One region of the Thermobacillus sp. genome, then DNA from elsewhere that is predicted to be linked to it. Evidence: predicted binding sites of a transcription regulator. Region 1 holds the regulator's gene; the other holds the start of a gene.
What was found. The regulator NrdR, encoded in region 1, represses ribonucleotide reductase genes. The targets are predictions, from matches to a motif close to AACACNATATATNGTGTT.
Positions count from the first base shown of each region.

Region 2: the regulator NrdR is predicted to act here: its motif matches at 2,070-2,087, upstream of C6W55_RS05995 (adenosylcobalamin-dependent ribonucleoside-diphosphate reductase).

Region 1 is NZ_QEWA01000021.1:21,062-31,696, forward strand. It holds gene polA (DNA polymerase I) at 1-817, shown strand, start outside; gene mutM (DNA-formamidopyrimidine glycosylase) at 851-1,783, shown strand; gene C6W55_RS01465 (MntP/YtaF family protein) at 1,899-2,642, shown strand; gene coaE (dephospho-CoA kinase) at 2,656-3,264, shown strand; gene C6W55_RS01475 (lytic transglycosylase domain-containing protein) at 3,261-3,833, shown strand; gene C6W55_RS01480 (alpha/beta-type small acid-soluble spore protein) at 3,929-4,150, opposite strand; gene nrdR (transcriptional regulator NrdR) at 4,285-4,776, shown strand; gene C6W55_RS01490 (ISNCY family transposase) at 4,850-6,127, opposite strand; tRNA gene C6W55_RS01495 (tRNA-Ala) at 6,299-6,374, shown strand; tRNA gene C6W55_RS01500 (tRNA-Lys) at 6,564-6,639, shown strand; gene C6W55_RS01505 (nuclear transport factor 2 family protein) at 6,703-6,978, opposite strand; gene C6W55_RS01510 (LysR family transcriptional regulator substrate-binding protein) at 6,947-7,456, shown strand; gene C6W55_RS01515 (hypothetical protein) at 7,471-7,653, shown strand; gene C6W55_RS01520 (transcriptional regulator) at 7,861-8,547, opposite strand; gene C6W55_RS01525 (glycoside hydrolase family 15 protein) at 8,969-10,635, opposite strand, start outside.
Region 2 is NZ_QEWA01000032.1:60,290-70,924, reverse strand. It holds gene C6W55_RS05995 (adenosylcobalamin-dependent ribonucleoside-diphosphate reductase) at 1-1,972, opposite strand, end outside; gene C6W55_RS05990 (DEAD/DEAH box helicase) at 2,275-4,089, shown strand; gene C6W55_RS05985 (YqhG family protein) at 4,086-5,030, shown strand; gene C6W55_RS05980 (hypothetical protein) at 5,166-6,050, shown strand; gene C6W55_RS05975 (YqzE family protein) at 6,111-6,323, opposite strand; gene C6W55_RS05970 (N-acetylmuramoyl-L-alanine amidase family protein) at 6,500-7,231, shown strand; tRNA gene C6W55_RS05965 (tRNA-Leu) at 7,343-7,429, shown strand; gene C6W55_RS05960 (hypothetical protein) at 7,492-7,704, opposite strand; gene C6W55_RS05955 (hypothetical protein) at 7,795-8,133, opposite strand; gene C6W55_RS05950 (xanthine phosphoribosyltransferase) at 8,228-8,797, opposite strand; gene C6W55_RS05945 (hypothetical protein) at 8,956-9,660, shown strand; gene C6W55_RS05940 (YkvI family membrane protein) at 9,873-10,635, shown strand, end outside.

The DNA of each region.
Region 1 (10,635 bases):
TTACCGGCAGACGATCGCCGCAACCGGCAGGCTGTCCAGCCAGTTCCCGAACCTGCAGAATATTCCGATCCGGATCGAGGAAGGCCGGCGCATCCGCAAGGCGTTCGTCCCGTCCGAGCCGGGCTGGTACATCCTGGCCGCCGACTACTCGCAGATCGAGCTGCGCGTCCTCGCCCATATCTCCGGCGACGAGCGGTTGAAAGAAGCGTTCCTCTCCGGCATGGACATCCATACGAAGACGGCGATGGACGTGTTCGGCGTGCCGGCGGATCAGGTCGACGCGAACATGCGCCGGCAGGCGAAGGCCGTTAACTTCGGCATCGTTTACGGCATCAGCGATTTCGGGTTGGCGACGAACCTGAAGATTGCGCGGAAGGAAGCGGCGGCGTTCATCGAGCAATATTTTGCGGTATTCAGGGGCGTGCGCCAATATATGGACGACATCGTCGCGAAGGCGCGGCAGGACGGCTATGTGACGACGCTGCTTGAGCGCCGGCGGTACTTGCCGGAGATCAACGCGTCGAACTACAATCTCCGGTCTTTCGCGGAACGGACGGCGATGAACACGCCGATCCAGGGCACGGCGGCTGACATCATCAAGCTGGCGATGGTGAAGATGGACGCGGAACTGCGGGATCGCGGGCTGCGCAGCCGGATGCTGCTGCAGGTGCACGACGAGCTCGTGTTCGAAGTGCCGGAAGACGAGCTGGAGACGATGAAAGAGCTCGTGCCGTCCGTGATGGAGAACGCGATCGAACTGGACGTGCCGCTCAAGGCGGAAGTCAGTTATGGCAAAAACTGGTATGAAGCGAAATAAACCGGCCAACCGGGTTGGAGAGGGGGAGGTCGAATGCCGGAACTGCCTGAAGTCGAGACCGTGGCGCGCACGCTGAACGCGCTGGTCGCCGGCAAGACGATCCGCGCCGTTACGGTGCGGCTGCCCCGCATCATTCAGCGGCCGGAAGAGCCGGAGGCGTTCGCCGCGGCGCTCGAGGGCCGAACGATCCGGAGCATCGGACGGCGCGGCAAGTTTCTGCGGTTCGTGCTGGACGACCTGGTGCTGGTCTCGCATCTGCGCATGGAAGGGCGGTACAGCGTCTGTCCGGCGGACGAGCCGATCGAGAAGCATACCCATGTGCTGTTTCATCTGACGGACGGCACGGATCTCCGGTACAAGGATGTGCGCCAGTTCGGCACGATGCATCTGTTTCGGCCGGGCGAGGAATTCGAGCAGCCGCCGCTGAGCAAGCTGGGGATGGAGCCGCTTGACGATGCCTTTACCGTGGAAGCGCTGCGCAAGCTGCTCGGCGGCCGCAAGGCGCCGATCAAGCCGCTGCTGCTGAATCAGGCGTATGTCACGGGACTGGGCAACATCTATGTCGACGAGTCGCTGCACAAGGCCGGCATCCATCCGGAGCGGCCGGCATCGTCGCTGCGCGCCGCCGAATGGACGCGGCTGCACGCTTCGATCCGCGAGACGCTGCGGGAGGCGGTGGACGCGGGCGGTTCTTCCGTCCGGTCTTATGTGAACGGCCAGGGCGAGATGGGGATGTTCCAGTTCCGCCTGTATGTTTACGGCCGGGAAGACGAGCCGTGCCGGACATGCGGCACGCCGATTGTGAAGACGGTCCTCGGCGGGCGCGGAACCCATGTCTGCCCGGTCTGCCAGCCGTACCGGAAAGCCCGGGGCCGCAGACCGGCCGGCAAGGCGCCCGCCGCCATTCCGCGGCGGATGGCCGGGGACGCGGCCGCAGCGGCGGCGGATGTGACTTCGCACTCCTAAGCGGTATCACGTCAGGCGCCCTGCCCGCCGCATGCACCCCGGCATGCTCCCTGCATATGATGGCAGTACCATCTTGGGCGGCCTTCGGTAACCGCCCGCGCAGGGAGGGGCATTCATGTTCGCTACGGGCGCGTCGCTGGCGCTGCTGGCGCTGGCGGTCAGTCTTGACGGCTTCGGTGTCGGCGCGTCATACGGCATCCGCGGCATCCGGATTCCGGCTTTGTCCGTCCTCATTATCGCGATCTGCTCCGGCTGCGTTGTCTGGATGGCGATGGCGGCCGGCGGCTGGCTGACCGCATGGCTTCCGGAAACGGTCGCGCAAACGGCGGGCGCCGTGCTGCTGATCGCCGTCGGATTGTGGGCGCTCGCGCAGCTTCGGCGCAGCGCGGGCGGCGGAGAAGCCGTCCGGGGGACGGATACCGGGGAGGATTGCGGCGGGAAGACGTCGGATGCGGTTGCTGCTAATTCGGACGCGGCGGAGGCGGGCGGTCCGGATACGTCTTCGGTTCGCTCAATCGTCCGCATCGAGCTGCGGCGGCTCGGACTGGTCATCTGCGTATTGCGCGCGCCGCAGACGGCCGACATGGATCGGTCGGGGACGATCTCCGCATCGGAAGCGGTGCTGCTCGGCTTCGCGCTGTCGCTCGACGCGCTCGGTGCGGGATTCGGCGCGGCGATGGTCGGTTTTCCCGCGCTTCCATCCGCGCTGTTCATCGCAGCGGCCAGCGGCGGGTTTCTTCTGGCGGGACTTCGATTCGGCCGGCGGTTCGCGGTCCGGTTCGCCGGCGCGAAGGCCGTGTCCGTCCTGCCCGGCCTCATTCTGATCGCCACGGGCATCGCCCGATTGATGGAAATTTGACGAGGTGACGGCATTGATCATCGGACTTACAGGCGGCATCGCGTGCGGCAAGAGCACGGTCGCCGCCATGCTCTCGGAGCGCGGCGCCTTCGTCGTCGACGCCGACCGGATCGCCCGCGAAGTCGTCATGCCGGGCGAACCGGCCCTGGCCGAAGTGGCCGCCGTCTTCGGACAAGCCGTCATCCGGGATGACGGCACGCTTGACCGGCGGAAGCTGGGCGAGATCGTATTCGCCGATCCGGACAAGCGGCGGCGGCTGGAAGCGATTCTCCATCCGGCCATCCGCGAGCGGATGTGGACGCTTATCCGGCAAGCCAAGGCGGACGAGCCCGGCCGGATGGTCGTGGCGGACATTCCGCTCCTGTACGAGACCGGTCAGGAAGGGCTGTACAACGGCGTGCTGGTCGTCTATGTGCCGCGCGAAATGCAGATCAAGCGGCTGCTTGCGCGCAATCCGGAGCTGGATGAAGCGCAGGCCCGCGAACGGATCGACGCGCAGATGGATATCGAACGGAAGAAGGAACTGGCGGACTGGGTCATTGACAACAGCGGCAGCCTGGAATCAACCAAGCGGCAGGTGGAAGCGCTCTGGCGCCGGTTGTCAGACATGCGGAAGCCATGAGGCGGCGGCGGAAGAGACGCGGATGGCTGCTTGCGGCGCTGCTGCTGTTGCTGGCGGTCCTGTACGCCGAACAGAGCGGCTGGGTGAAACAGCGCATGTATCCGATCGCGTATCGGGATGATATAAGGGCAAGCGCGCTGAGTCACGGCGTGGAGCCGCACCTGGTCGCGGCCATCATCCGCATTGAATCGAATTACAAGACGGGAAGGGTATCGAGCAAAGGCGCGCTCGGCATCATGCAGATCATGCCGGATACGGCCGCCTGGATCGTGGAGCAGGCGCGTTATGAAGGCGTGACGCTGGACAAGATCCAGCACCGCGCGGATGTCGGCATCGAGCTGGGCACCTGGTACCTGGCTTCGCTGCTCCGGCAGTTCGACGGCAACATGGCGGCAGCGGTCGCCGCGTATAATGCGGGCCCCGGCAACGTAAGCGCCTGGCTGAAGGAAGGCGTCTGGGACGGCACGCTCGCTTCGAGTGACGACATTCCGTTCGGCGAGACGCGGCGGTATGTACAACGTGTCATTTATTACTATAATAAATACAAGTCGATTTATCCGGATTTGTGACGCACACAGGTGTTTTGCATGCAAAGGGCTCGGGTGCCGCCGCCCGTCCGGCGGCAGGCACCCAAGCTTGACGATAAAGCCTCTGATACCGCGGATTATTTGAATTGCCCTGCCAGCGATTGCTCGGCAATCTGTACCAGCTTCCGGGTGATGTAACCACCGATGGAGCCGGCATCACGAGTCGTCAGGTTGCCGTAGTACCCGTCTTGCGGGAGGGCAATGCCCAGTTCTTGGGCAACTTCATACTTCATTTGGTCCAGTGCGGCATTCGCCTGCGGTACGACCAATTGGTTGCTGTTGCGGTTGCTGCCCGGCATCGTCGATTCACCTCCCTCGCGTGTGGTACCTGTATTATGCGCGATATGCAGAACATCATGACGATGCGGCGCTGGTGAGTTGTTCCCAATTTTAATCGCATGCATCCGGTCACGACATGGAGGTTTCGAAACCGATGAAATGCCCGTATTGCGAACATTCCGGCACGAAGGTGCTCGATTCCCGGCCGGCCAACGAGAACAAGTCGATCCGCCGCCGCCGCGAATGCGAGCGGTGTTTGCGCCGCTTCACGACGTTCGAGATGATCGAGGAGACGCCGCTGATCGTCATCAAGAAGGACGGCAGGCGCGAGGAGTTCAGCCGCGACAAGATGCTGCGCGGGCTGCTCAAGGCCTGCGAGAAGCGTCCCGTCTCGGTCGAGCAGCTCGAAGTGATCGTGTCCGAAGTCGAAAAGGAAATCCGTGCGACGGCGAAAGCCGAAGTCGAAAGCCGCGAAATCGGCGAGCTGGTCATGGAACAGCTCTATCCGGTCGATGAAGTGGCGTACGTCCGGTTCGCGTCCGTTTACCGGCAGTTCAAGGACATCAACATGTTCATGAAGGAATTGACGAATCTGCTCTCGAAGCATGCCATGGAAGACAAGCCAAACAGTGTCAAGCGTCTGTGAATATGTCAGGTTAACTGTTCTATGAAAATGTCAGGGATGATAGCTGATTAAACAGCCGCCGTCCTCTTGCAGACTAGCCGGATGCTGTGCTACGCTGTAACTGCTTGCTGGAGAATGGTTTTCTCCAGGGATGGTTTGCAGCGGGCTTGCGGGGGGACGCAGGCGCCGCTTCTTTTTTGGCCGTTGTTGGCGCCGGGGTCTGTGTGGCCTGTGTCTCCACACAAGGCCAGGCCCGCCCTTGATCCCACAGCCACACTTGTCCATCCATGCCGACACGCACTTCGACGACGCTCTTCGCTTCCCAGCGCGGAACACCGGGGACGGGCTTTGGCATGTAGCATATCCCTTTCCAGGAGAACGTCTGCCCGCCGCTAATTCGCCGGTATTGCCGCCGGGTGAAGATGTGCTCCAGGGGTGTTTCGGGCAGCGGACGGTAGGCCGGTTCGGCATTTTGTGGGGCGACAGCGAATTGGCGGTTGTGCTTGGCGATGAGTTCCGGTAACACGCGATTGGCTTCCTCCATCGTGCACACGTTGCGCAGCCTAAGTTCGATCACCAGACGATCCTGAAAGGTTTGCCAGAGCCGTTCGATCCGCCCTTTGGCTTGTGGGGACAACGCCTCGATATGGGTAATGCCCAGATCGGCGATGGCCTGTCCGAAGGTGGAAAGCGACGGCGGCTCACCGGCCAATTCCTGCTCGAGGGTCGGCTTGCCCTTGGGCGGGTGAAAAATGGAGTGTTGGTCGCTGTAGAGCGCAAGCGGTACGCCTTTGCGCCTAAGTCCCTCGATCATGACGGTCACGTAGCCCTCCAGTGTTTCAGTCGGGCGGAAGGTGGCCGCGACCACTTCCCCGGTGGCGTCATCGATGATGCCGTGCAGGGTGAGCATGGGACCGCGATCCTCTAGCCAGGCATAGGGAGAAGCATCGATCTGCCACAGCATGCCCGCTTGAGGTTTGCGGGGGCGGGGTCGGTGAGCCTTCGGACGACGGCGCAGCCGCGCGGGACGCAACCCGCCTTCCAGCAGAATGCGGCGGACCGAAGAGACGCTTAAATGGATATTTTCGTGTTCGGCCAACAACTCGGCAAAGTGGGTGGCATTGCTTCCGAAGTAGCGCTCCTGATACAGGAGCATAACGCGTTGTTTAAGCGAATCGGCCAAGGTATGAGCGGGCTTACGGCCCCGATTCCCATGAGCGATGGCTTGTGCACCTCCGAGGCGATATTTGGCCTTAAGCCGATACGCTTGCCGAATACTGATGCCAAGAATGCGCGCGACATCCTGTTCCGCGAGATGGCCATCGATCCATTTTTCAAGAACCATAGCGCGTTTCAGTTCGCTCTTCGTCAAGGTGATCTGCTCCTTGCTCATACTGACATTTTCTCGGAACAGTTACACCCTGACAATATCACAGCACAACAACAGGAAGACAAGCCAAACAGTTGACAGCCCGGCCGCCTTCATGCTATATTATTTTCTGTTGCCGCACTTGATCGAATGTGCGGTATTGTCAGGAAATCCGGGCCTTTAGCTCAGCTGGGAGAGCGCTTCGCTGGCAGCGAAGAGGTCAGCGGTTCGAACCCGCTAAGGTCCACCATACCACGAACGCATGCAGTCCTTCGGGACTGATTTTTTCTTGGCTCGGGTATAGGGGTTAGGCAGCCTCAGCCGTTCCGCCGCATCCTGACAAAATTGCTGCAAAAATCATTTGAAAAACATGTTGACATCGAGTTGTGGAAGTGATATTATCTTTTTGTCGGCTTCGATGAAGCGACTTTCTCAAAACGGGTTCTTAGCTCAGTTGGTAGAGCAGGTGACTCTTAATCATCAGGTCCAGGGTTCGAGCCCCTGAGAACCCACCATTAACGAAGACAGACCGCCGGTCGCATGACCGGCGGTTTTTTATTTGCGTCGGCGGTGCAAGCTTAGTTTGGCCTGAACGCCGCCTCCAGGGCGCCCGTGTTCTCGAAACCGCGGAAATATTTGATCTTGCCGTCCTGCACTTCGACGACGACCGCCCAGCAGCTCTCGAACGTCCGGTTTGTGCTGCGGACCCGGTGCTTGAACCTTACCCACGCGAAGGCGGAAGTTTCATCGGCGAGGACTTTGCGGATTTCGAATTCCTGCGGATCGAGGTCTCTCGCAAACTTGGAGAGCAGCGTCCTTATTATGGACGGAACGATGGATGTCGGCGTCACCACCGTGCCGGATCATCCGGACGGCAGTATCGCGGTCGTCCCGCTGTTTCACGAAGAATTTGTGCTGGCGGTTCGCGCCGATCACCCGATGGCGAAGGCCAAGGCGATCCCGTTCGATCATTTGCGGCAAATCCGGATGTTCATGTTCGGCGCGGAACATCAGATCACGAAGCGGATCCGCGCTTGCTGCGAGGCGAAAGGGCTGGTCCTCGACAATCCCATCGTGACTTCCACGCTGTCGACGCTCCTGTCGCTCGTCGGACAAGGTCTGGGCGGAGCCATCCTTCCGCGGCTGCTGCTTGAGTATATGCGGCCCGACAACATTGCCGCCGTCACGCTGCTCGATCCCACGCCGAGCCAGGACATCTGCACTCTGTACCGCACGGACAAATATTTGAGCCAAGCCGCAAGAATCTTTATGGACGATCTGGTTTCTTTCGTGGAAAGCGTCAAGGCGCAGGCTGCCCTGTCATCGGGCTGAACCGTGCAGACGAATTGGAAAGAACGAACGACAACACGCACGCGCTGCGGTTCTATCAGAAGCAGGGCTTTCATCTGCATGCGCTTCGCGTCAACGCGCTTGCGGAATCGCGCAAGCTGAAGCCGGAAATTCCGGAGGTCGGCAATGACGGCTTTTCGCTGCGCGACGAGATCGAGTTGAGCATGTGGCTGGATTGATGGGAATTGGACTAACGGAACCATAAGACGCTATTTTATCGCCCACGCAATCTTTTGAATGTATAACGGAACGTGGTGCACTTATTGGGGCTGCGTGGACGATTTTTTTGCCTTTTTTCTGCAATAAAGTCATCTGGTTCCTTTAGCGCATGTAAATCGCATGATTTTGACCAATAGCGTATGTACGTTCCGTTAGCATTGAGCCTGTTACGCGTCATAACGTCTCTTCGCCCGGCCGTCCGATAGCCTGTCGCCGACGTTGACTTGATATGTGCGGTATCGAATATTGCCGCTCGCGACGACCAGATGGTTCGAATCTACAAGCCGATGCAGCACTTTGCGGGCATACCGTTCGGTGATTCGCAGATGACCGGCCAACTCGTTCGGCGTAAACGGCCGGAGCAGCCTGCGCGCGAACCGGACCGTTTCCGCCTCCAGCCAGTCCAGCCCCGCATCCGCATCGAAAGACAAAAATTTACCCACAAAGGACAACACCAGCTGCTTGCAAAACTCCGGCTCTTCCCGGATCGACAGGTACGCCACCGGCAGCCAGATCCAGCCGTCGAGCGAGAGCAGGCTTTGCCGGCGGCACAGATCCTTGAACCTCCGCGTATCCAGATCGCGAGCATGCGTCCGATAGTCCTGAATCTCGATGTTGCCTTTGGCGCCGCCCGGCATGAACGCGAGATCCAGATATTGGTAACCCTGGTGGAAATCGCGGACTTCCCATTCCGCATGCAAATGATTGAACGATCCGACAACGGGATACCAGATGCTGCGAAGAAACTCCACCGTACCATGGCTGAGCCCTTTTTCCAAAAGCTCGCGTCTCCGGTGGTTCTTCTCCTCCGCTATTTGCTTCTGCATCCACAGCTCATACTGTTTGGTGAACACGACGAATCTCCCCTCAATGAAAAATGCCGCTTCGATCCCGTGGGAGGATCAAAGCGGCATGTGCTTCATGACCGTTGATTTGAATATAACACCGGACAGCGCCGGGATCAAGCGCGGCATTCCCGTTCCGGAAGCGCAGAAGCGGGCAATTCAAACGGCGGTGATGAGGAGGACCGTCAGCGTTTTTCAACCGCGGCAAGTGAAAGAATCGCCCCCCAAACTTCCAACTTTTTTCAATCCCGCGCCGTCTAATTGGCATAAGCAACCGCTATTGCGTTCGAGCCTTATCCGGAATACATCGTATCTTGAAACGGCGCTTGCCTCGACAGCACGAATGCCCGGGATCTCCCGCGGAACGGGAGACAGCCGGGCATTTGCATTTGCTCGATAACAGCCGTCATCGCTATATTCGCACGACCATTCAAACCTCGCGGCCTGCCGGCGCCGTCCGGCTGCCCGCCAGCATCCAGACGGCGAGGACGAACATGGCGTGCGACCAGGTCAGCGGCACGACCCAGGCCGTTTCGCCGGTGCTGCGGTCGACTTGTTCCGGCAGCAGGCCGAGGCGCGTCCGGTGGTCGATCGCCCATTGCATCAGCCGCTCAGCTTCGTCCGGCCGTCCCTGGGCAATGCGGAATTGCGCGAGCCACAGCGTGGTCAGAATCCACGGGTTGCCACCGATGTACCGGTCGTTCTCGTAGCGCTTGATGCCGCCGACACCGGGCGTCCACAGCGCTTCCTGCACCCGGTCAGCCGTCTTCGCCATCCGCTCGTCGCTGACGTCAAGCGCCGCGAAGGGTACCGCAAGGCCGAGCAGGCTGACATCGACGATCGGATCGACGTCCAGCACATACCGCGCGTAGCCTTTGGCCGTCCGGGTGACCGTGCCGCCGGCTCCCGCCCCGACGGCGGCGTTGTACTGGTCTTCCGGCACGTTCAGTCGGATGGAGCGGTAATGGCAGCCGCGACCGGCATCCCACAGATGAGCGGCGATGCTGTCACGCACGCGCCGCGCGGCACCGCGCCACTTCTCGGCCGGTTCCCGCCGGCCGCGCGCCTCCGCGATGCGAGCGGCTGCGTCGAGGCCGCCAAAAACGGCCGCCGAGGAATAGGCGTGCTGGGCGACCCGTTCTTCCCACAAGTCATGGGACGGCTTCGGCAGGCCGTTCTCATCCAGCATGCGGACGAGGAAATCGGCGCCCCGCTCGACCGCTTCCCACACTTCATCGCCGAGCACCCATTCGCTGCCCGTCAGCTCGTAATGCCGCCACAATCCCCACAGGATCGATGCGCCTTCGTCAATCTGCAATCCCCACGACGGCGCGAGCGTGCCGTCATGATAGTGCCGCTGCTGCCACGCGCCGGACCGGTCCTGCGCGGTGAGCGCCCAGCGGAAGAACTTCTCTGACAGCGTCCCGAGTCCGGCCAGGTCCATCGCGGTTGCGATAAACGCGGCGTCCCGGCCCCAGCAGTAGCCGTATCCACCCGAGCGGGCGTAGGATTCATCCATTTCGGGCGCGGCAATGACGGCGCCGGACAGCTCGTCGCTCATCAGCTTCATGACGAGCAGGGAGCGCTCGTACAGGCTGCGGATCGGCTCATCGCCGATCGGGCACGGGTTGGCCGCCTTGAGCCAGTCGTGCCAATAATCGGCGGTTCGGCTATAGAGCTCGGCGTATGGCAAGGAGCGAAGTTCGCCGAGCAGCTCCAGGGCCGGTTCGATCCGATCCGCAGCCGACAGGTACAGCGTCAGCTCAACCGTTCCGTCGGGCGCGACATCCGGGAAGGTCCAGGCCAGCGCGCCGCCGGCGCCCAGCTGCGCTTCCGATCCGTTCAGCCGTCCGGATTCCGCCTCCTCGCGAGATGCGCCCGCCTGAAATTCGCTGCATGCCCGGTCCGCCGACACGGCGAAGACGTGCGCTCCCCGGTAATGGACGACAGCATCCGACGGTTCGTCGAAGAGCACCGCCTGATGATGGGGCGTCTCGCCGATCCAGAATGAAGCATAATGGATGAATTGCAGGGAGACGCTGCGAACTCCGGTGTTCGTGATCCGGTAATGACGAATCAGGGCTTCAACGTCGGGAA
Region 2 (10,635 bases), on a different contig from region 1:
CGCTTGCGGCGCCTTCCGCCTTCGCATCCTTCTTCTCGTCGTCCTTCGCCGTCGAGAGCACCTGCGTGTCGCGGCTGCCGTCGCGGTAGATCGTAACGCCTTTGCAGCCGAGCTCGAACGCAAGCTCGTACAGCTTCTTCGTCTCTTCGATCGTGAAGTCATGCGGCGCGTTCGCCGTCTTCGAGATCGAGCTGTCGACCCAGCGCTGGATCGCCGCCTGCACGCGGATATGATCTTCCGCGCTCAGCTCCATGGCCGTGACGAAATAGTCCGGCAGCTCCTCGCCCGGATGCTCGTCCTTCCACTTCTGCGCGATCGGCACATACTGCTTGTCGAGGCCGAGACGGCTCTGACGATAGTACTCGAAGGCGAAATATGGCTCGATGCCGGTCGACGTTCCGACCATCGTCCCCGTGCTGCCCGTCGGCGCCTGGGTAATGACGGTGACGTTGCGCATGCCGCGCTTGCGGATCGCTTCGCCGACTTCCGGATAAACGCTGACCATGTTGCGCATGAAGCCGCTCTGCAGGAATTTCTCCGCGTCGAACGCCTCGAACGACCCCTTCTCCGCGGCGATCTCCGTCGAGGCCAGGTAGGCTTCGCGCGCGATGAAGCCGTACAGCTTGTCGAGGAACTCGAGCGATTCCGGGCTGCCGTAGCGGATCTTCAGCTTGATGAGCAGCTCCGCGAGCCCCATCGAGCCGAGGCCGACGCGGCGCTCGCGCTTCTGGTTCCGCTCGTTCTCCTTGAAATGATACGGCGTCTTGTCGATGACGTTGTCCAGGAAACGGACCGACCACCGCGTCACCTTGGCGAGCTCGTCCCAGGCGACGTCGCCCTTCTCCTCGTCATAGAACTTCGACAGGTTGAGCGCCGACAGGTTGCAGACGCCCCACGCCGGCAGACCTTGCTCGCCGCACGGATTCGTGCAGATAATCGGGTTGAAGTACCAGCTGTTGGACATCTGGTTGTAATATTCCATGAATACGACGCCCGGCTCGGCCGATTTCCACGCCGACTCGATGATCGTATGCCAGACGTCGCGCGCCTTCACTGTCCGGTAAAGCACGACTTTCTTGCCGCGGGAACGCCATTTCTCCAGGTCGCCGTCCCACAGCTCGTCGTATTCCGGATCGCGGGTGTCCGGGAAGACGAGCTCCCAGTCGAGGTCTTCCTTCACGGCCTTCATGAACGCGTTGCTGATGCAGACCGACAGGTTCGCGTTCGTCACCTGGCCCATCGTCTGCTTCACCGTGATGAAGTCCAGCAGGTCCGGATGCCAGTCGTTCATCATCAGCATGAGCGCGCCGCGCCGGCTGCCGCCCTGCTCGATCAGACCGGTCGTGTAGCTGAACAGGCCGCCCCAGGAGACGGCGCCGCTCGACGAGCCGTTCACGCCCGCCACGACCGCGCGCCGCGGCCGCAGGCTGGACAGGTTGATGCCGACGCCGCCGCCGCGCGCCATGATTTCCGTCATCTCGGTCAGCGTCTCCATGATGCCGCCGCGGCTGTCCTTCGGCGACGGAATGACATAGCAGTTGAACAGCGTCAGCTCGTCGCTCGTTCCCGCGCCGGCCGCGATCCGGCCGCCCGGTACGAGCTTCCAGTCGTCAAGGATGTAGCGGAACCGCTCTTCCCACTGTTTCCGCTTCTCTGGCGTATCTTCCACGGAAGCCATCGCCTTCGCGAGCCGGTCCCACATCTCTTCCGGCGTCTTCTCGATCGTCAGCGTCAGCTTCTCGACCTCCGACTCGACGATCTGGCCGGCGCGCGTCCGCACGGTCACCTTGTTGCCATTGCGCGCAATGACTTCCCCGACTTCCTTCGCCGGGAACTTCGGGTCATCCTTCGTCAGCACGAGCACGACGTCGCCGACCTTGGTGCCGGACGGGTCTGCGTTCTTCCATGCATAGCGGTCCAGAAAAATTTTCTCGCTCAAACCTTCCAGCTTGCTGCTCTTCATCATTTTCATGCGCGAGCGCCTCCGGTTCATGCAGATTTTGCCGCTTGCGGCAGCAGATGTGTATCGCATTATGTACACAACATATAGAGTCCTCTACTCATTTTACACCACAATATATAGTATTCCAAGTCCCATTTTCGGCAACGAATCGTATCCGCCCGAAACCGACGTTCTGCTGCCGGTTCGATACAAAATGTTGCATCGGTTGAACGCGCCCGCAGAGTCTCGTGACTCATTCCGCCGCCCTTATGAATCGTTCCCCGTACGGTCATACTAACGGATAAAACAACCAGCCGGAGGAAGGAGAAGCCATGCATCCGATCCTGAGACCGGATCGCCGCGCAAGCGGAACCGGAAAGACGCCGCATCCCGATGTGGAGATCGAATTCGACCGGGCCTGGGTCGACGAACTGGCGGAGCGCACGGCGCGCAACGGCCCGTGGGATGACTGGACGCTGTTTGCGCTTGCGGTCGAGGCCGAGCGCGCGAAACTGGTCACGAGCTTCGACGAGCTGCAGGCGCTCAGATGCCTGCCGGCGTTCGAACCGATGCCGCACCAGATCGCGACGGCGCGCAAAGTGCTGCACGAGATGGGCGGACGCGCCATTCTCGCCGATGAAGTCGGTCTCGGCAAGACGATCGAAGCCGGCCTCATTCTGAAAGAATACATCGTGCGCGGGCTGGTTCGCCGGGCGCTGATCCTCGTCCCCGCGTCGCTCGTGCTGCAGTGGGTCCGCGAACTGAACCAGAAGTTCGGCATTCCGGCGACCGCGCAGAAGAAAGCGCACTCGTGGCACTCCGACTTTGTCGTCGCCTCGCTCGACACCGCGAAGCGCGAGCCGCACCGCGAGCTCCTCTTGTCCAACGATTACGACATGTTGATCGTCGACGAGGCGCACAAGCTGAAGAACAAGAAGACGTCGAACTACCAGTTCATTCAGCAATTGCGCAAAAAATACTGCCTCCTCCTCACCGCGACGCCCGTGCAGAACGACATGGACGAGCTGTTCAACCTGATCACGCTGCTCAAGCCCGGCCAGCTCGGCGGGCAGAGCGACTTCGCCGCCAACTTCGTCGCCGACAAGCGGTTGCCGAAGAACGAAGACCGGCTGCAGGAAGCGCTGTCCGCCGTCATGATCCGCAACCGGCGCAGCGACGGCGGCATCAGCTTCACGAAGCGGATCGTGCGCAATATCGAGGTGAAGCTGTCGCCGGAGGAAAAGGCGCTGTACGACGCGGTGACCGGCTTCGTCCGGCAGCGGTACGACGAGAGCGGACGCGACCTTGCGAGCATGCTGTCGCTCATCACGCTGCAGCGCGAAGTGTGCAGCAGCCGGGACGCCGTGTTCCTCACGCTCGTCAACCTGTTCAAGAAGACCCCGGAGGACTCGCCGATGCGGGCGAAGATCTGGGAACTCGTCGAGTTCATCCGCCGCATCCAGGCCAATTCGAAGGCCGAGAAGGCGCTCGAGATCATTCGCACGACGAACGACAAGACGATCATTTTCACCGAATACCGCGCGACGCAGGAATATTTGCTCCAGTTCCTGAAGCAGCACGGCATTCACGCCGTGCCCTACCGCGGCGGCATGAACCGCGGCAAGAAGGACTGGATGATGGACCTGTTCCGCGGCCGCGCCCAGGTGCTCGTCGCCACCGAGGCGGGCGGCGAAGGCATCAACCTGCAGTTCTGCCACCACATGATCAACTTCGACCTGCCGTGGAATCCGATGCGCGTCGAGCAGCGGATCGGCCGGGTTCACCGGCTCGGGCAGACGAACGACGTGAAAATCTACAATCTGTACACGACCGGCACGATCGAGGAGCACATCGTCCGCCTGCTGCACGAGAAGATCAACCTGTTCGAGATGGTCGTCGGCGAACTGGACGACATCCTCGAGCGTCTCGAGCGGGAGGAACATCCGCTTGAGCAGCGGCTTGCGCGCCTCGTGCTCGAGTCGGACGGCGACGCCGACATCCGGCGCGGCATCGACGCGCTCGGCCGCTCGATCAACCGGCTCCGCGCGGACGCGAAGCGATCGCCGAAAAGCTCGCTTGACAGCGTGCTCCCCGTCCTTTCCGTCGTCCCGGACGGCGCGGATGCCGCAGCGGAGGCCCGGCCATGAACGCGAAGCAGATCCACCGGTTTGTCGAACGGTACCTGGAAGCGACCGGCTGCACCATTCTGGAGAAGTCGCCGGCCCATTTCAAGGTGAAACTGTCGCCCGCAGCGGACCGCGAACTGACGAACCGCCCCTATTATTGGAGCTTTGTCGACCGGACCGGCGTCGAGCCGGAGACGATGTCGCTATTGCTCGTGACGGATGCGGCGAAATATGATGCGATGACCGTGGAAGCCGAATCCGCAGGCGCCGGCGGTCCGCAAGGCGGAGCGGCGGAGCAGGCCGGCATGGCGGCCCTCTCCCGCTCGTTCGGTTTTGTGCCCGCCGGGCTCGGCACGCGGATGCCGCGGGACGACCTCCATTTCGGGTCGCGGCGGCTCGAGCAGCTGTTCGCCGCGGCAAGGCGCGGCGGCCGGTTCGTCTGCCTGTTCCAGCAGCCGGACGAGCGGGCGCTTCATCCGTACGATTCGGCGCCCTGCACCCCCTGGCTCGGCGTCAACGTGAAAGTCGGATTCGTCTGCGACATGAAGCGCGAAGAAATGCACGCTTTCGGCGTCTCGCTCGCCACCGGAACGGTTGTCGAACGGTTTTTCGACCGGTTGCAAGGGCTGAAGCTCAGCCCCCGCCTGCCCGCGAACGTGCATGTGACCGGCGCTTCCCTGTCGCTCAAGAAGGCGGCCGACCTGATCGAACAGGCGCTCTTGCAGAAATTGAAAACCTACGATTACGGCTGGGCGGCCGCGGCGAACGAACGGCTGAAGGAAGAGCTCGCCCGGCTTGCGCACTATTACGAGCCGCTGCTCAAGGAAACCGACGACAAGCAGCGGGAGCAGATCGCCGCGCAGTACGAAGCGCGCAAGGAAGAAATTTTGTGGCAGCTGAAGCCGCGCGTCGTCACGGAGATTGTCAACGCCGGCGTGTTCCATTTGTCCGGCCTCGCCTGATTGCGAGAGCTTTCACCGGATTGCGGCAAAAATAGAACGATCGCGCGCGACACATTGCAACAGCCTTCTTGGGGCTTGTCCGATATGATGACACTGCGGCAACCAGGGGGTTGAACGGGAAGGAGGCGCATGAAGATGCAACGAAGAATGATCGGCCTGCTCGCCTGCCTGCTGGCGGCGGCATTGGCGGCGCCGGGCGTCTCGGCGTCAATGGAAGCCGGATACAGGCCTGCGGAGCAAAAGCTGCTCAAATGGCAGGTCGACCAATGGGCACAAGGGTTGTCCGCCCGGCCCGGATTTGAACGGATCGCCGCGGCACAGCGGACGATCGAGCCGCTCGGCCCGGGCACGCACGGCTGGATCGTGCTGTTTGAAGATCAGGGTGAGACCGTCGGCTATATGGTCGTTCACGCGGTGCGGGAAGGCGGCTTCGCGCTGACCGAGTACGGGCTCGGCGACGCGCCGCTCTATTCCGCGGATCTGCTGCGCCAGGGGCTGGCGCGGCTCGGACTTATCGGGGATGATGAGGACGGCGAAGGCAGCGCCGTCGAGCGCCGGTACGCGCACCCGCTCAGCGCGGCCTGGCGGGTCGAAACGGACGACGGCGTCTTCTACCTGGATGCGAAGACCGGCGAGGAACTGCCAGCCGACGACCCGTTCTGGAAAGAGGCGGCGTCGGAAGCGGCGGCGTGCCTCGAGAAGCGGATGCCCGGCGGCGCACAGCCCGCCGGGAGACTGATGCGGCATGCGGAAGTTCCGTCCTTCGATCCGTATGCCCGGCTGCCGTGGATTACGCGCCAGCCGCTCGCCTGGGCGGAGACGGACATCGCCGCGCTGCTGGGCAGCGGCATCGAGCTTCGGCTCGTCGCCGAACGGTTCGACGGCGCCTACCTCTATGTGCTGCCGGTCGTCGCCTGGCATGAATGGGATGACGGCACCGCCTACATCGGCGTGGATCAGGAAGGCCTTCGCTTCATCCCGCAAGCCTGCCTCGAGCCGGCCGCGAAACTGTATGATTGACGAGCCCGCCCGGACACGGCGGCATAACGTCAGGAATCCGCCGCCGGATTCGCCGCCGCTTCATCCGCGCCGGTGCGGCTGTCCCACGCGCCTTGCGCGCCGCTGCATGAGCCAGCCGTACAGCGCCCAGCCGAACCAGCGCGCGAGGAACGGTTCGCGCCGGCTCCGCGCGTCCCTGCGCATGCGCCGGCGGTCCTCCGCCGGCGTCTCGATGTAGCGGACGAGCCGATCCGTCACGAACGCGACATATTCTTTACCGTCTTTGACCGCCATGAGACTTTCCCTCCGAACCTTTGATCCCGCCTGGATCCGCGGCGGGTCCGGCATGTCGTCATGCCGCGTCATGCTCATTATGGCCGGAGCCGGCGCGCGTTAAACCCGCATAAGCCGGCCGACGGGCCGGCAAAACTAACCTGCACCCGCATCTGAACGCGCCGGAGGTCAGAATCATGAACGCGAAAGTCTTGCTTTACGCGGCTGCCGCGGCCGCTGCGACGTTGTTGGCCGCCGTTTTCATGCCGCACGCGACATCGGCATCGCGAAGCTCAAGCCCCGCATCCCCCGCCGCGGACACGCCGCGATACGAGCGCGCGCTGCCCGCGGCCGAAGTGCTGATCGATGCGGGACACGGCGGCATCGACGGCGGCGCCCATTACGGCAGCGTGCTTGAGAAAGACATCAATCTGGAAGTGGCGAAACGGCTCTATCTAGTTCTGCGCAGCCAGGGCATTCCCGCCGTTCTGAACCGGACCGGCGACTACGCGCTGAGCGACGAGAACCGGTGGCATCCTTCCCGCTCGCGGCATCAACGGGACCTGTCGCAGCGCCGGGGGCTGACGGACGAAATCGCCGTGCAGCTCCTTGTCAGCCTGCACGTGAACTGGTCCCGAAGACCATCGGCCAGCGGACCGCTCGTGCTGCACCAGGAGGAAGGAAGAAGCGCGCTGCTTGCGGCCTTTCTGCAGGATGCGCTGAACCGGGAATACGGCAGCCGCAGGCTTCCCAGGGTCGGCAAACCGTACTATCTGCTCAACCTGGTGAAGCGTCCGGCGGTCATCGTCGAGCTCGGGTTCCTGAGCAGCCCGGCGGATCGCGCGAAGCTGACCGATCCCCGCTGGCAGCAACGGCTGGCCGAAGCGGTCGCGGCCGGCATCCGGCAATATTTGTGGACCGCCGGGTAATCCGTGCGGTCCACTTTTTGACTGAAAATTAGAACTTTGTACACGCGGCTTGACTAGCGCCGCTCTCGCATGCTAAGATGAACATCGTCAGTCAACTGAACAACAGCAAACGCGGTCGTGGCGGAATTGGCAGACGCGCTAGATTCAGGTTCTAGTGGTAGCAATACCGTGGAGGTTCAAGTCCTCTCGACCGCACCATAACCGGCAAGCAAACTCCAGGTGAACCTGGAGTTTTTTGTTGCCCGGAATTGCCCCGGAACTTACGCAAGCGGATCGAGGCGCGGCTCGTCCGCCGGCTGGATCCGGTAGCTGCGGCTCACTTTCACCACTCTGCGGTTCGGCCTGCGGATCAGCACATCACGCTCATCCCAGGCGACGACGATGCCGATGACGTCGTTTGCTTCCAGCGCGTCGCGCACGACCCGCACCGTCGTTCCGGCGACGCGGTAAGCATCCAGCTGCGCTTCCGTCATCACGGCTTCTTCATCCTCCTTCCATGTACAACAATGGACCGCGGCAGGGACGGCCCCGCTTCGGTCCATTTCGGGATCATTACAGATGGATTATTCCGGCTGGTGCCCGACATGCTCGGGCGACTCATTCCGCTCGTACCATTCGTCAAGCACCCGGGAGGACATGACGCGGTTTTCAATGTAACCGGCCTGCCGCTGCGTGAATTCTTCCCGCCACGGAATGCCGAGCTCCTCGCACAACTTCACGACGGTGAGCAGTTCCGACCATGCGACATAGCGCTTATACCAGAAAAATTGCGGATGTTCGATCATATAGGGATACAAATCGTCAAATTCCGTATGCTTGCAATCCAGAGCGCGTTCGAAATGTGTCTTGGCATCGGACAACTTCGACTTGAAGAATGAAACGGGCAGCTCAAGCTTCTCCATATCCTTCTGCCTCCCTTCGCTCACTTTTGACTATTATAAAATAATTCAACCGGGAGGAAAAGAGACAGGTGGCAGGCATCGCTGCCAGAAGCCGTCATTCGAACGCGATTTTTCCGTCCGCCAGCGAAGCGATGCGCACGAGCGATTCCACGCGGATTCCCTGCTCGCGGATCAGCCGGCCGCCGGGTTGAAACGTCTTCTCGACGGCGATGCCGAGGCCGGCAAGCTTCGCCCCCGAGCGCTCGATGATGCGGATCAGCCCTTTCGCCGCATCGCCGTTGGCGATGATGTCGTCGATGTACAGCAGGACGTCGTCCGGCGAGAGCAGCTGCCGCGACACCATCAAATCCGTCACAATACCCTTTGTGAACGAAGGCACCCGCTCGCTGTAGGCGTCCGGCTCCGCGAGCAGCGTCTTCTTGCGCCGCGCGAACACGAGCGGCACGCCCAGCGTGAGCGCCGTCGCGAACGCGATCGGGATGCCCGACGCTTCGATCGTGATGACCTTCGTAATGCCTTCCCCATCAAACTTGCGCGCGAATTCGCGCCCCATCTCCATCGTCAGCTCCGGATCGACCTGATGGTTGAGCAGCCGATCCAGTCTGAGCACGTCCGTCGACAGAATGGAAGCTTCCTCGAGTATCCGCTGTTTCAACTGTTCCATGGCATCCCATTCCTTCTGCCGTTAGATCTATGTCATTAAAATTATCATACGGATCATCCGCGGCGCAACAAAAGATGATCCGAATTGCCGGTTTTGTTGAAACTTTTTCCGGTTCTGAATCGTCTACATGTATAGGATAGGGAAAGGTGATGAGGACCATGCGCAACCGCCGCATCGGTACGCTCGCGAAATCGGCCGCGCTTCTGACGCTTTGCATTGCCGCCACGTCCGCCCTCGTCGGATGCGGCGGGCACGGTTCGTCCGGCCGGACGGAGCGGACGCCGGAGCAGGCGCCCGGCGCCGTCTCGGAAGATCCGGCGGGCGGTTCGGATCAAGGCGCATCCGCTTCCGCCGGTCAGACGACGCCGCATTCGGAAGCGGTCGACGGTACAGCTTCAGCGGCAGACGCATCGGATGCCGCGAATGTGGAGCCGAACGCCGCCGGCCGGGACAACGAACATCGCCAGCCGGACGCGAATGGATGGTACGCGGAACCGCCTGCGCTTCACGGCATCGCCATCGGCGAGCGGGAAGCGGATGTCCGGGAACTCTTCGGCGATCCGTCAGATACATACAAATTGTCCGATCCGCCGATGACGGTTCTGGAATATGACGGTTTCTCGGTCGGCGTCGGTGAGAACGGCCGCGTGCAGTTCGTCGAAGTGAGCGGCGCGAACGTGGCGACCGGCATCGGAGAACTCGCCGTCGGCGACACCGCCGATGAGACGATGAACGCCCTCGGCGAACCGTCCCATGCATCGGACACGGTGCTGCTTTATGAACGGGACGGCGTCTCGCTCAAATTCGATTTTGACCCGAATACGAAAAAGATTGCATCGGTTCTGCTGTTCAAGGAGCGTTGAGACGAAAGCCCCGGCATCGATTCTGCCGGGGGCTTTGTTTTTTTGACGGAAGGCTCGTCATGCCTGTCCGCTTCCGCGCATACACATGAGAAGGCGGCACCGTTGCGGAAATGCGCCGGAAGCCCTCCAGCGGCTGATCTCCTGCGCACCGGCTGAACTCCTGCGCCATTTCCTCTCGGCCGCCGCAATTCCTGCGGGACGGGGGCTTCGCCATGAGAGCGGTCCAAGCAATCCAAATCGCCTTCACCTTCATCGGCACCATCGTCGGCGCCGGATTCGCCACGGGACAGGAAGTGCTGCAATTTTTCACCCGGTACGGCATCTGGGGCACGGCGGGCATCCTGCTGTCATCCGTCCTGTTCGTCTGGATCGGCGCCCGCATGATGCTGGCATCCGCCTGCATCAAAGCCCACTCCTACGAAAGCCTCAACCAGGCGCTGTTCGGAGAGCGCTGGGGAACCTGGGCCAGCCGGTTCATGCTGGTTGTGCTGCTCGGCGTCAACGCGGTCATGCTGGCCGGCGCGGGCGCGATTTTCAAGGAACATCTCGGCATTTCCTACCAGACCGGACTGCTCGTCACCATCTTCCTCGTCTTCCTTCTGCTCCGGAGAGGCATGAGCGCAGTGCTCGCCGTCAACTCGATCATTGTGCCGGCGATGCTCGTCTTCACGCTGCTCATCCTGTGGGACACCATGCACGGACCCGGCGCGGATCGCTGGCTGACGATGCGCAACGACACGCCGCAGCTTGCCGCCTGGGCGTCCCCCCTGCTGTATGCGGCGTTCAACCTGTCGATGGCCCAGGCGGTGCTCGTGCCGATCGGCAGCCGCATCGGCGACCGGAAGACGATCATCGCCGGCGCGTGGCTCGGCGGCATCGGCATCGGCGCGATGCTGCTCGTCGCCCATATCGCGCTGGCCGCCCGGATGCCCGGCATCGCCCAGTTCGACATTCCGATGGGCGGCATCGCCCGCG